Regions from separate parts of the Luteococcus japonicus genome, predicted to be linked through region 3. Evidence: riboswitches for the same ligand, from Rfam matches in the RefSeq annotation. Region 3 holds a riboswitch; each other region holds the start of a gene.
What was found. Region 3 has a riboswitch for cobalamin ahead of EDD41_RS13145 (50S ribosomal protein L25/general stress protein Ctc). Riboswitches for the same ligand answer to the same signal wherever they lie in the genome.
Positions count from the first base shown of each region.

Region 1: it holds a riboswitch for cobalamin, as region 3 does, so the genes downstream of both, EDD41_RS17660 (class Ib ribonucleoside-diphosphate reductase assembly flavoprotein NrdI) here and EDD41_RS13145 (50S ribosomal protein L25/general stress protein Ctc) in region 3, are expected to answer to the same signal.
Region 2: it holds a riboswitch for cobalamin, as region 3 does, so the genes downstream of both, cobN (cobaltochelatase subunit CobN) here and EDD41_RS13145 (50S ribosomal protein L25/general stress protein Ctc) in region 3, are expected to answer to the same signal.

Region 1 covers NZ_RKHG01000001.1:3,213,016-3,216,277, forward strand. Annotated here, with positions in the region: gene EDD41_RS15310 (phosphotransferase family protein) at 320-1,117, shown strand; tRNA gene EDD41_RS15315 (tRNA-Leu) at 1,134-1,217, shown strand; cobalamin riboswitch at 1,324-1,547, shown strand; gene EDD41_RS17660 (class Ib ribonucleoside-diphosphate reductase assembly flavoprotein NrdI) at 2,014-2,163, shown strand; gene EDD41_RS17665 (hypothetical protein) at 2,145-2,495, shown strand; partial or broken gene EDD41_RS17900 (ribonucleotide reductase N-terminal alpha domain-containing protein) at 2,511-2,660, shown strand; gene EDD41_RS17905 (hypothetical protein) at 2,697-2,861, shown strand; gene EDD41_RS18250 (DUF5703 family protein) at 2,889-3,262, shown strand, end outside.
Region 2 covers NZ_RKHG01000001.1:2,327,438-2,330,699, reverse strand. Annotated here, with positions in the region: gene EDD41_RS11085 (cobyric acid synthase) at 1-983, shown strand, start outside; gene cobO (cob(I)yrinic acid a,c-diamide adenosyltransferase) at 985-1,590, shown strand; cobalamin riboswitch at 1,579-1,715, shown strand; gene cobN (cobaltochelatase subunit CobN) at 1,712-3,262, shown strand, end outside.
Region 3 covers NZ_RKHG01000001.1:2,774,196-2,777,457, forward strand. Annotated here, with positions in the region: gene EDD41_RS13140 (DNA repair helicase XPB) at 1-825, opposite strand, end outside; cobalamin riboswitch at 874-1,048, shown strand; gene EDD41_RS13145 (50S ribosomal protein L25/general stress protein Ctc) at 1,340-1,969, shown strand; gene pth (aminoacyl-tRNA hydrolase) at 1,966-2,565, shown strand; gene EDD41_RS13155 (hypothetical protein) at 2,764-3,081, opposite strand; gene EDD41_RS16625 (P-loop NTPase family protein) at 3,186-3,262, opposite strand, start outside.

The sequences.
Region 1 (3,262 bases), 440 kb from region 3:
GCGGGTGCCTTCGGGGCGGGCCCGCTGGGGGAGGGTGCCGCGTGGGCGAGTGGGGTGGTGAGGCAGCCGCCGAGGAGAGTAGCGGCAGCGAGTCCGGACGTGAGTTGGCGCAAGTGGTGACGTCGCAAGGCGGTCTCCGATGTGTTGGAATCGTGGTCACAGGTGGCGGCCCCCCGGCCCGTCCCTACGCATGAGAGCACCGCCATTGAAGCCATCTCGGACCATGACCGGCAAGTCGTACGTCATATTCCTGCACCATGGGATGAGTCTTCAATCACCTGCTCGCGAGCGGCTGCCGGGAGGAGGACAGGGGATGGGCATGATCAATCTGCAGGACCTGGAGTGGGGCGACGTCATCCACCAGGGCGACGGCGTGGTGGTCTGTGAGGCCGAGTTCGAGGGCGACGGGGTTGTCGTGAAGCGTTGGCAGCAAGGAGTTCTGGATGACGAGCTCGTCGCCCGCCGGCTGCTGCACGCGGTGGGGATCCCCTCTCGTGAGCTGCTGGGCTGCGGCGACGGATGGATGGTGCTGGAGGACCTCTCCCAGAGCATGTGGCGCCCCGTGGGGGACGGCGATCTGGCCAGTGCTCGAGTGGTGGAGGCTCTCGCCGCCTGGCTGGTCCAAGTCCATGGCATCGCGCCGGAGGGCTTGTCCGGATCCGTCGAGGAGGACCTCCTGTCGCCGGTGATGCTGGCGCTGGCGGCCGAGGCGGGGGAGGTCTCGGCGGATGAGCTGGCCCGGCTGCGGCGGCACCTCACGCAATGCCTAGGGCCGGGGGAAGCGCTCGCACTGGGCGGTGACGTGTTGGCCAACCTGTGGGTGCTCGGGGATGGGCTACGCGCCATGTCCGACGGGTTGCAGGCCAGTCACCGAGGTCATCCGGCGACGGACCTCGTGCTGATCAGCGAGGAACTGGGCGTCCTGTCGGACCACTTCCTGGCTGCCTACTGCCGCCATGCCGGTCTTGGCCGTCGGCAGGCCGACGCCTGGGTGGAGGCAGCCGGTGCGCGGGCCGTGCTGGTCCGTTGGGTGGCAACGGTTGTCTCCGGGGGAGCCGTGGATCCCGAGTTGGCGGCGCAGCTGCAGACTGCTATTGTTCATTGCTGTTGCCGGTGACCCCGGTGCTCACCCTGTCCGGGTGGCGGAATGGTAGACGCGCTAGCTTGAGGTGCTAGTGCCCGTAAAGGGCGTGGAGGTTCAAGTCCTCTTCCGGACACACTCTCAAAACCCCGGTTGACCAGGCAAGACGGTCAGGCGGGGTTTCTCTTTGCCCTCATTCTTCCCGCTGGCGCGTCATGTTGACGCTGGCCGTGGCATCACCCACTGCCCCTAGTGCTGGTTCCCTGCAGTTGCCACTGCATCTGGTGGTTGGTGCAGGGAGACAACAGGGAACCCGGTGAAAATCCGGGACTGCCCCGCAGCGGTATGGAGGAACGACCGACGACATCAGCACTGGCCCTTGGCTGGGAAGCGTCGTCCACTAGGAACACACCCCACTGGGTGCCCGCCTCCGAGTCCGAATACCTGCCAGCACTCCGGGCGGCACGCCCGGAGCAACCGACCGTCGGTCTCGTGGGAGGACCGGGTGCGTCTTGAAGCTCCCTGCCTGCGCGGCCCTGTGTGCTTCGAGGAGAGAGCATGTCGATCATCGTCTACATCAAGCCTGCCTGCGTGCAGTGCACTGCCACCTACAAGGCCTGACCAAGCACGGACTGGACTACGAGTCGTGGATCTCAGCCGGGACGAACAGGCCCTGCGCACAGTGACCGCGATGGGTCACCTGCAGGCCCCCGTCGTCGTCGACGGCGACGAGAGTTGGTCGGGTTTCCGTCCGGACCTGATCAAGCAGGCGGCCCTGCGGAGTGCCGCAGGGCGCGCATCCCCGTGCGCCTCGTCTACTTCTCCTCCGCCTCCCCGAACACCCATCGCTTCGTGCGCAAGCTGGGCCTGGAAGCCCAGCGCATCCCGCTCCACAGCCACGAGCCCGCCCTGCAGGTCACACACAGCCCTTCGTGCTCGTGGTGCCCACCTATGGCGGTGGCGAGGCGGGCGGTGCCGTTCCCAATGTCCCGCTGATCGACCGTTTCGAACTCAAGGGCACACCCGACGACGTCGAGCGAGTGCTGGAAAGGCTCACCACCTCATGGCCACCACCTTGCTGACCGACACGGGCGCCGAGACCATTCGCCGCGACCAGACCGATCATCACGCCCTCAACGCGATGCTGAACCTCTACGACGAGCAGGGCCACCTGCAACTCGATGCCGACAGGCAGGCGGCACACCAGTACTTCCGCCAGCACGTGAACCAGAACACCGTCTTCTTCCACTCGTTGGAGGAGAAGCTGGACTACCTGGTGGCGGAGGGCTACTACGAGGCCCCGGTGCTGGCAGCCTACGACTCGGCCTTCGTGATGTCGCTGTTCATGCTCGCCCACGCCGTGGAATTCCGCTTCCCGACCTTCATGGGCGCCTTCAAGTACTACACCTCCTAAACGCTCAAGACCTTCGACGGAAGCCGCTACCTGGAGCGCTTCGAGGACCGGGTGTGCATGGTGGCGCTGACCTTTGCTGCGGGAGACACGCAGTTGGCCGAGGCCGTCGTGGACGAGGTGATGGTCGGCATGTTCCAGCCCGCGACCCCGACCTTCCTCAATGCTGGCAAGGCACAGCGAGGGGAGCTTGTCTCCTGCTTCCTGCTGCGCGTCGAGGACAACATGGAGTCCATCTCCCGTGCGATCAATGCCTTCCTGAAGCTGTCCAAGCGTGGCGGCGGGGTGGCGCTGTCCCTGACCCTGTCCCTCGGGGTCGTGGTCCCGGACATCACCTTCCAGCTCGCCCGCGACAACGAGGACATGTAACTGTTCAGCCCCAACGACGTCGAACGGGTGTACGGGAAGGCCTTCAGCGAGGGCAATGTCACGGACTCCTACCGCGAGATGGTCACGATGCTCGACACCATCCAGGGCGCCGTGGGCGCCGTCTCGCTGATCCCCGACGCCCGGACCCCGCACGAGGAGGCCGTCTACACCAACATCGCCTTCATGGAGTCGGTGCACGCCGAGAGCTACAGTTCGATCTTCTCCACGCTCATCTCCACCGCGGAGATCGACGAGGCCTTCCGCTGGAGCGAGGAGAACCGGAACCTGCAGCGCAAGGCACGGATCGTCCTCGACAACTACTACGGCGACGATCCCGAGATGCGCAAGATGGCCTCCACCGTGCTGGAGTCCTTCCTGTTCTACTCGGGCTTCCATGCACC
Region 2 (3,262 bases), 450 kb from region 3:
TCGACGATGCGGACCGTGGCCTGCTGAAGGGCTATGTGATCAACAAGTTCCGCGGCGACCCCGAGGTGCTGGCCCCCGGCCTGACCCGGATCAGCGAACTGACCGGGCTGGCCAACTTCGGTGTCCTCAACTGGCTGGAGGGTGTCTGGCTGGATGGCGAGGATGCCCTGGCGATCGGCGCCTGGCACCGCGCCGGAACCACACCCCACCACGCCGAACGTGCGTTGGAGGTGGCCGTGGTGCGGCTGCCGCGGGTCAGCAATGCCACCGATGTCGATGCCCTGGCCGCCGAGCCGGGCGTGCACGTGACGGTGACCGCGGACCCGGCCGTCTGCGCCCGCGCGGACCTGCTGGTGCTGCCCGGCACGCGCGCCACCATCGACGACCTGGCCTGGTTGCGGGCCCGGGGGATCGACCGGGTGGTGGCCCAGCGGCATGCCGCCGGGCGCGCGACCCTGGGGATCTGCGGCGGCTACCAGATGCTCGGGAAGCTGATAGTCGACGAGGTGGAACAGGCCTCGACAGGCTCGGCCACCGGGAAGCCCGCCGCCGGCCGCAGCCCCACGACGCACGAGCCTGTCGAGGGGTTGGACCTGCTGCCGCTGCGCGTCGACTTCCACCCGGGCAAGGTGCTGGCCCGCCCCACCGGTAGCTGGCAGGGCCACCAGACCATCGGCTACGAGATCCACCACGGCCGCCCGACCACCCTCGCCGAACCCGACGAGCGCTTCCTGGACGGGATGCGGGTGGGCCCCACCTGGGGCACCCACTGGCACGGGGCGCTGGAGCACGACGAGTTCCGCCGCGCCTGGCTCACCCGCGTCGCCGACCAGGCGGGGCATCCGTGGCGTCCCACCGCAGACGCACCGGGATTCGGTGCCTTGCGGGAACGAATGATCGAGACATTGGCCGATGCCATCGAGGAGCAGCTGGACGTCGACGCCCTGCTGGCCCTCACCCACCCCACCCCAGAGGAGAACTGACATGCAGGGCACCCCACCGGTCAAGGACGAGAAGCTCACCACCCGCCAGCTGCGCCACCAACCGCGGCTGATCGTCAACACCGGCGACGGCAAGGGCAAGTCGACGGCCGCCTTCGGGATGGCGCTGCGCGGCTGGAACCAGGGCTGGAGCATCGGCGTGTACCAGTTCGTGAAGTCGCCGAACTGGCGCACCGGGGAGAAGGCCGCCTTCGCCGCGCTGAACGAGGTGCACGAGCAGACCGGTCAGGGCGGTCCGGTGGAGTGGCATGCGATGGGTGCCGGATGGACCTGGCTGCGCTCCACCAAGGAGGTGGACCACGTCGCGATGAGCAAGGAGGGCTGGGCGCGGATCAGCGAACAGCTCGCGAACGAGACGCATGATCTGTACGTGCTCGACGAGTTCAGCTATGTGCTGGCCAATGGCTGGCTCGACGTCGACGAGGTGCTCGAGACCCTGCGCAACCGGCCCGGCACCCAGCATGTCGTGATGACCGGTCGACGGATGCCGCAGCAGGTGCTCGACGCCGCCGACCTGGTCACCGAGATGACCAAGATCAAGCACCCCTTCGACACCGGCGCCAAGGGGCAGGCGGGCATCGAGTGGTGAGTCCCCGTTCCCGCTAGGCTGGTCGCAGCCCACGGCCCAGGAACCCGGTGAGATCCCGGGGCGGTTCCGCCACTGTGAAGCCCTACGAGGGCAAGCCAGACACTGGACGTCGGGTGAGTCCATGCCCACGTTCCGGAGCGAGAACTCCGGGGGAGGAGACGCGCCGATGCGCATCGCCCTGCTGTCCACGTCCGACACCGACCTGCTCTCGGCCCGCGCCAGCGGCTCCGACTACCTGTTGGGCAATCCGTCCCGCCCGATGCACCAGGAAATGGCCGACGAGGTCGCCGGGTGCGACCTGGTGGTGACCCGCATCCTGGGCGGCCCACAGGACCTGTGCGAGGGCTTCCGCCGCATCGCCGACACAAGGCCGATGGTGGTGCTGGGCGGCGAGCAGGAACCCAGCGCCCAGCTGATGGAGCTGTCCAGCGTGCCGATCGGTGTCGCCGCCCAGGCCCACCGCTACCTGGCCGAGGGTGGCCCCGCCAACCTGCGCCAGCTGCACGCCTTCCTGTCCGACACGGTGCTGCTCACCGGTGAGGGTTTCGAGCCACCGCACCCGGTCCCGGCCTGGGGTTGGGCGGCGAGGGAGCAGGAGCCCGGGGCGCAGGAGCTGCCCACGGTGGGCGTCCTCTACTACCGCGCCCACGAGGTCAGTGGCAATGCCGCCTTTGCGCACGACCTGGCCGACGCGATCGATGCGACGGGGCTCGCGGTGGGGCTGCCCATCTTCGCGGGCTCGCTGCGGCAGGCCCCCGACGAGCTCTACCAGGCGTTGGCGAGCCTGGATGCCCTGGTGGTCACGGTGCTCGCCGCTGGTGGTTCCTCCCCGGCCAGCGCCCAGGCGGGCGGCGATGACGAGGCGTGGGACGTCGCCCGGATGGCGGAACTCGACATCCCGATCATCCAGGGCCTGTGCCTGACCAGCAGCCGCACCGAGTGGCAGGACAATGACGAAGGCGTCACACCGCTGGACTCGGCCACCCAGATCGCGATCCCGGAATTCGACGGCCGCATCATCGCCGGCCCCTTCAGCTTCAAGGAGTTCGACGACGAGGGTCTGCCCCGTTATGTCGCGGACCCGGAGCGCTGCACCCGGTTGGCGCGGCTGGCCGTCAATCATGCCCGGCTGCGCCACACGCCCAACCGGGACAAGAAGCTGGCGCTGGTGCTGAGCGCCTACCCCACCAAGCACGCCCGGATCGGCAATGCGGTGGGCCTGGACACGCCCGTCTCGGCGATCCGCCTGCTGCGTCGGCTCCGCGAACAGGGCTATGACCTGGGTGGCGACAATGAGGTGACCCGGATCGTCGACGGCTCCGACGGCAGCCCCGAGGCCGAGACCCGCGCGGGTGATGCGCTGATCCACGCCCTGATCGCCGCCGGTGGTCAGGACGAGGAGTGGCTCACCAGCGCGCAGCTCACCGACGCGCACGTGCGGATCACGGCCGAGCAGTACCGCGAGTGGACCGCCGACCTGCCCGTCGAACTGCGCGACCGGATGCGGGAGGCCTGGGGCGAGGGACCGGGCAGCCTGTTCGTCAATGACGACGGGGAACTGGTGCTGGCCACCCTGCAGGCCGGCAATGTGGTGATCCTGATCCAGCCGCCGCGCGGCTTCGGCGAGAACCCCGTCGCGATCTACCACGACCCGGACATGGCCCCCAGCCAC
Region 3 (3,262 bases):
CGTGATCACCTGATAGGTGGCGATCGTCACCGGCCGGATCTCCTTGCGGCTGCCGGAGTACTCGCCGATTTCGTCGGGGGTCAGCGTGGTGCGGCGCAGCAGCTCGTCGCGCCACTGCCGCGCACTGACGGTGTTGGTCACCAAGATCAGGGTGGTGGCCTGCGCGAGGGCCATCGCATCGGCTCCGACGATGGTCTTGCCCGCACCGCAGGGGAGCACGACCACCCCGGAGCCGCCGTTCCAGAAGCTCTCGGCCGCCTGCCGCTGGTAGGGGCGCAGTTCCCACCCGTCCTCGACGAGGTCGATGGCGTGCTTCTCTCCGTCGACGTAGCCGGCCAGGTCCTCGGCCGGCCAGCCCAGCTTGAGCAGCACCTGCTTCAGGTTCCCGCGCTCCGACGGGTGCACGATGACGCTCTCGTCGTCGATCCGGGCCCCGACCAGGCCCTTGACCTTAGCCGAGCGCAGCACCTCCACCAGCACAGCATTGTCCGTGCTGATCATCACCAGGCCGTGGGTGGGGTGCTTCTCCAGTCGCAGCCGCCCGTAGCGGCCCATCGTCTCCGTGATGTCCACCAGAAGGGAGCTCGCGACGGGGTAGCGGGAGAAACGCATCAGGACGTCGACGACCTGCTCCGCGTCGTGTCCGGCGGCGCGCGCATTCCACAGGCCAAGGGGCGTGAGCCGATAGGTGTGCACATGCTCCGGGGCGCGCTCCAGCTCCGCGAAGGGGGCGATCTCGACGCGGCACGCATCCGCGTCGGGGTGGTCCACCTCCAGCAGCAGGGTGCGGTCGGACTGGACGATCAGGGGGCCGGGGTTGTTCATCGCCTGCCAGTATCCCCCACTTCCCAAACCGGGGAAGACCCTGCCGGCCGGTACTCCCATGATGTTGGAAAACCCCTTGTGGGGGCGGGGAATCTGGTGAGAATCCAGGACTGACGCGCAGCGGTGAGGATGACGCAAAGGCACTGTGCCACTGGCGAGAGCGGGGAAGGCGCCCGAGCGGAGGAGTCCGAGTCCGAAAACCTGCCAACGCGAGGTACGGCAAGGACCCGAAGGAGCTGTTGGGCAAGGATGGATGGTTCACGACGGTGGTGGCCCCCGCCACCCAGCACGGCGCAGTTGATCACCGAGGTTTCGGAGTAGGTCACGGCACAGGCCGGGCCCGCTGCTTTGTGTGCAGTGGGCCCGGTGCCCTATCCTTGGCTTGTTGCCTGGCGAGGGAACCGGAGTATTCCGGGGCCGTGATCGACGTGGTGCTGAGCGAGAGCTCGTCTCCTCCCTCGTGGGCGTTTACGTGATCTGGACGTCCCAGAGACGAAGGTTGAGGAAGACCGCAATGGCCACCAATGAGCTGAAGATTTTCGCCGAGAAGCGCACCGAGTTCGGCAAGGGCGCTGCCCGTCGCATCCGTCGCGCTGACAAGGTGCCCGCCGTGCTGTACGGCCACGGCATGGAGCCCGAGCATCTGACGCTGCCCGGCCACGACATCCTGCTGGCCCTGCGCACCGCCAACGTGCTGCTGAGCCTGGACATCGCTGGCGAGAAGGAGCAGCTGTGCCTGCCCAAGCAGGTCCAGCGCGACCCGATCAAGGGCTTCATCGAGCACGTCGACCTGCTGCTGGTCAAGCGCGGCGAGAAGATCACCGTCGAGGTGCCCATCGTCCTGACCGGCGAGGCCGCCTCCGAGACCACCGTCAACCAGGACCTCACCGCACTGGCCCTCGAGGTTTCCGCCATGAACATCCCCACCGAGATCGAGGTCTCCATCGAGGGCCTGGAGGCCGGTGCGCAGATCAGCGTGGCCGACATCACCCTGCCCGAGGGCGCCACCTTCCACGGTGAGGCCGCCGAGACCCTGATCGTCGGCATCAATGCCGCCGAAGAGCTCGACGAGGGCGCCACCGAGGGCGACGAGACCGCGGGTGCCGAGGTTGCCGCCGCTGAGGGCGAGTCCGAGGGCGAGTGACCAGCTGGCTCGTGGTGGGGCTGGGAAATCCCGGCCCCACCTACTCCAACACCCGGCACAATGTCGGGTTCATGGTCGTCGACGAACTGGCCCGCCGTGCGCGGGCCAGTTGGTCGGCTCCTCGGCTGATGCGCGCCGAGGTCGTCGAGACACGGATCAGCTCCGCCGGGGTGGGCGCTCCGGGGCTGGATGCCCACAAGGTCGTGCTGGTCAAGCCGCGCACCTTCATGAACGAGTCCGGACAGGCCGTCGGCAAGCTCGCGGGATTCCACAAGGTGGCTCCCTCGAATGTCATCGCCATCCACGACGAACTTGATCTTGACTTCGGCCAGCTCCGGCTCAAGATCGGTGGTGGCGACAACGGTCACAACGGGCTGAAGAGCCTGCGCAAGCACCTGTCCACCGGGGACTTCCACCGGGTGCGTTTCGGCATCGGGCGTCCCCCGGGACGGCAGGCGGCCGCCGACTATGTGCTGGCCCCCATCCCCTCCAGCCTCAAGCTTGATCTTGAGATCGAGGTCGGCCGGGCCGCTGATGCCGTGGAGAAGCTGGTCCTGGACGGCCTCGAGGCCGCTCAGAACCGTTACAACTCCTGAGCCCGGACCGTCGGTCAGGCGGCGACGAGGCGGGCAATGACCCGCGGCGGGGGAGTGCGCAGACTGCCCAGCGTGGGCAGCACGGTGCAGGCCGTCGTCGCGACCCAGATCACCACGCCCACCCAGACCATGGTCTGCGCAGGGGCCGCTCCCAGGCTCTCGTCGAGTGCCAGTTCCGCGACCGCTGCCGGGCCATCATCAGCAGGGCGGACAGACCACCCGCCACCGAGATCGCCAGAGGGGCACCGAGCAGGAGCAGCAGGCCGGGCAGGTCATTGCCGGCGAGCTCCCGCCCTCCTCCATGGCCTCCAGCGTCGCCTGGAAGGACTGGCCCAGACACATCATCGAGAACAGCAGAGACATCGTGACCATCACGGGGGCCACCGTGCGTTCGAGACGGTCCATCTTGCCCAGCACCGTGTTGCGCGCCAGGTGCCATGTTCCGCTGCGGCCGGGCACCAGCTTGGTCCAGCCGCGCGTCAGTAGCCCCGTCGTGACCGGAGAGTCCTTGGCCATGAAGGTTGCCAACAGGGGATCAGGAAGAAGGTGGCCTGCATGACGCTCTGCAGGGCGAACTTCTCAGCGTCCATCGTGCGCACCGTGGGGGGTGGCCCAGAAGATCAGTCCCACCAGGGCAGCGATGACCAGGCACCAGATGACGCGTCCCACCATTCCCTTGCGCCTGCCCCTCTCTGCG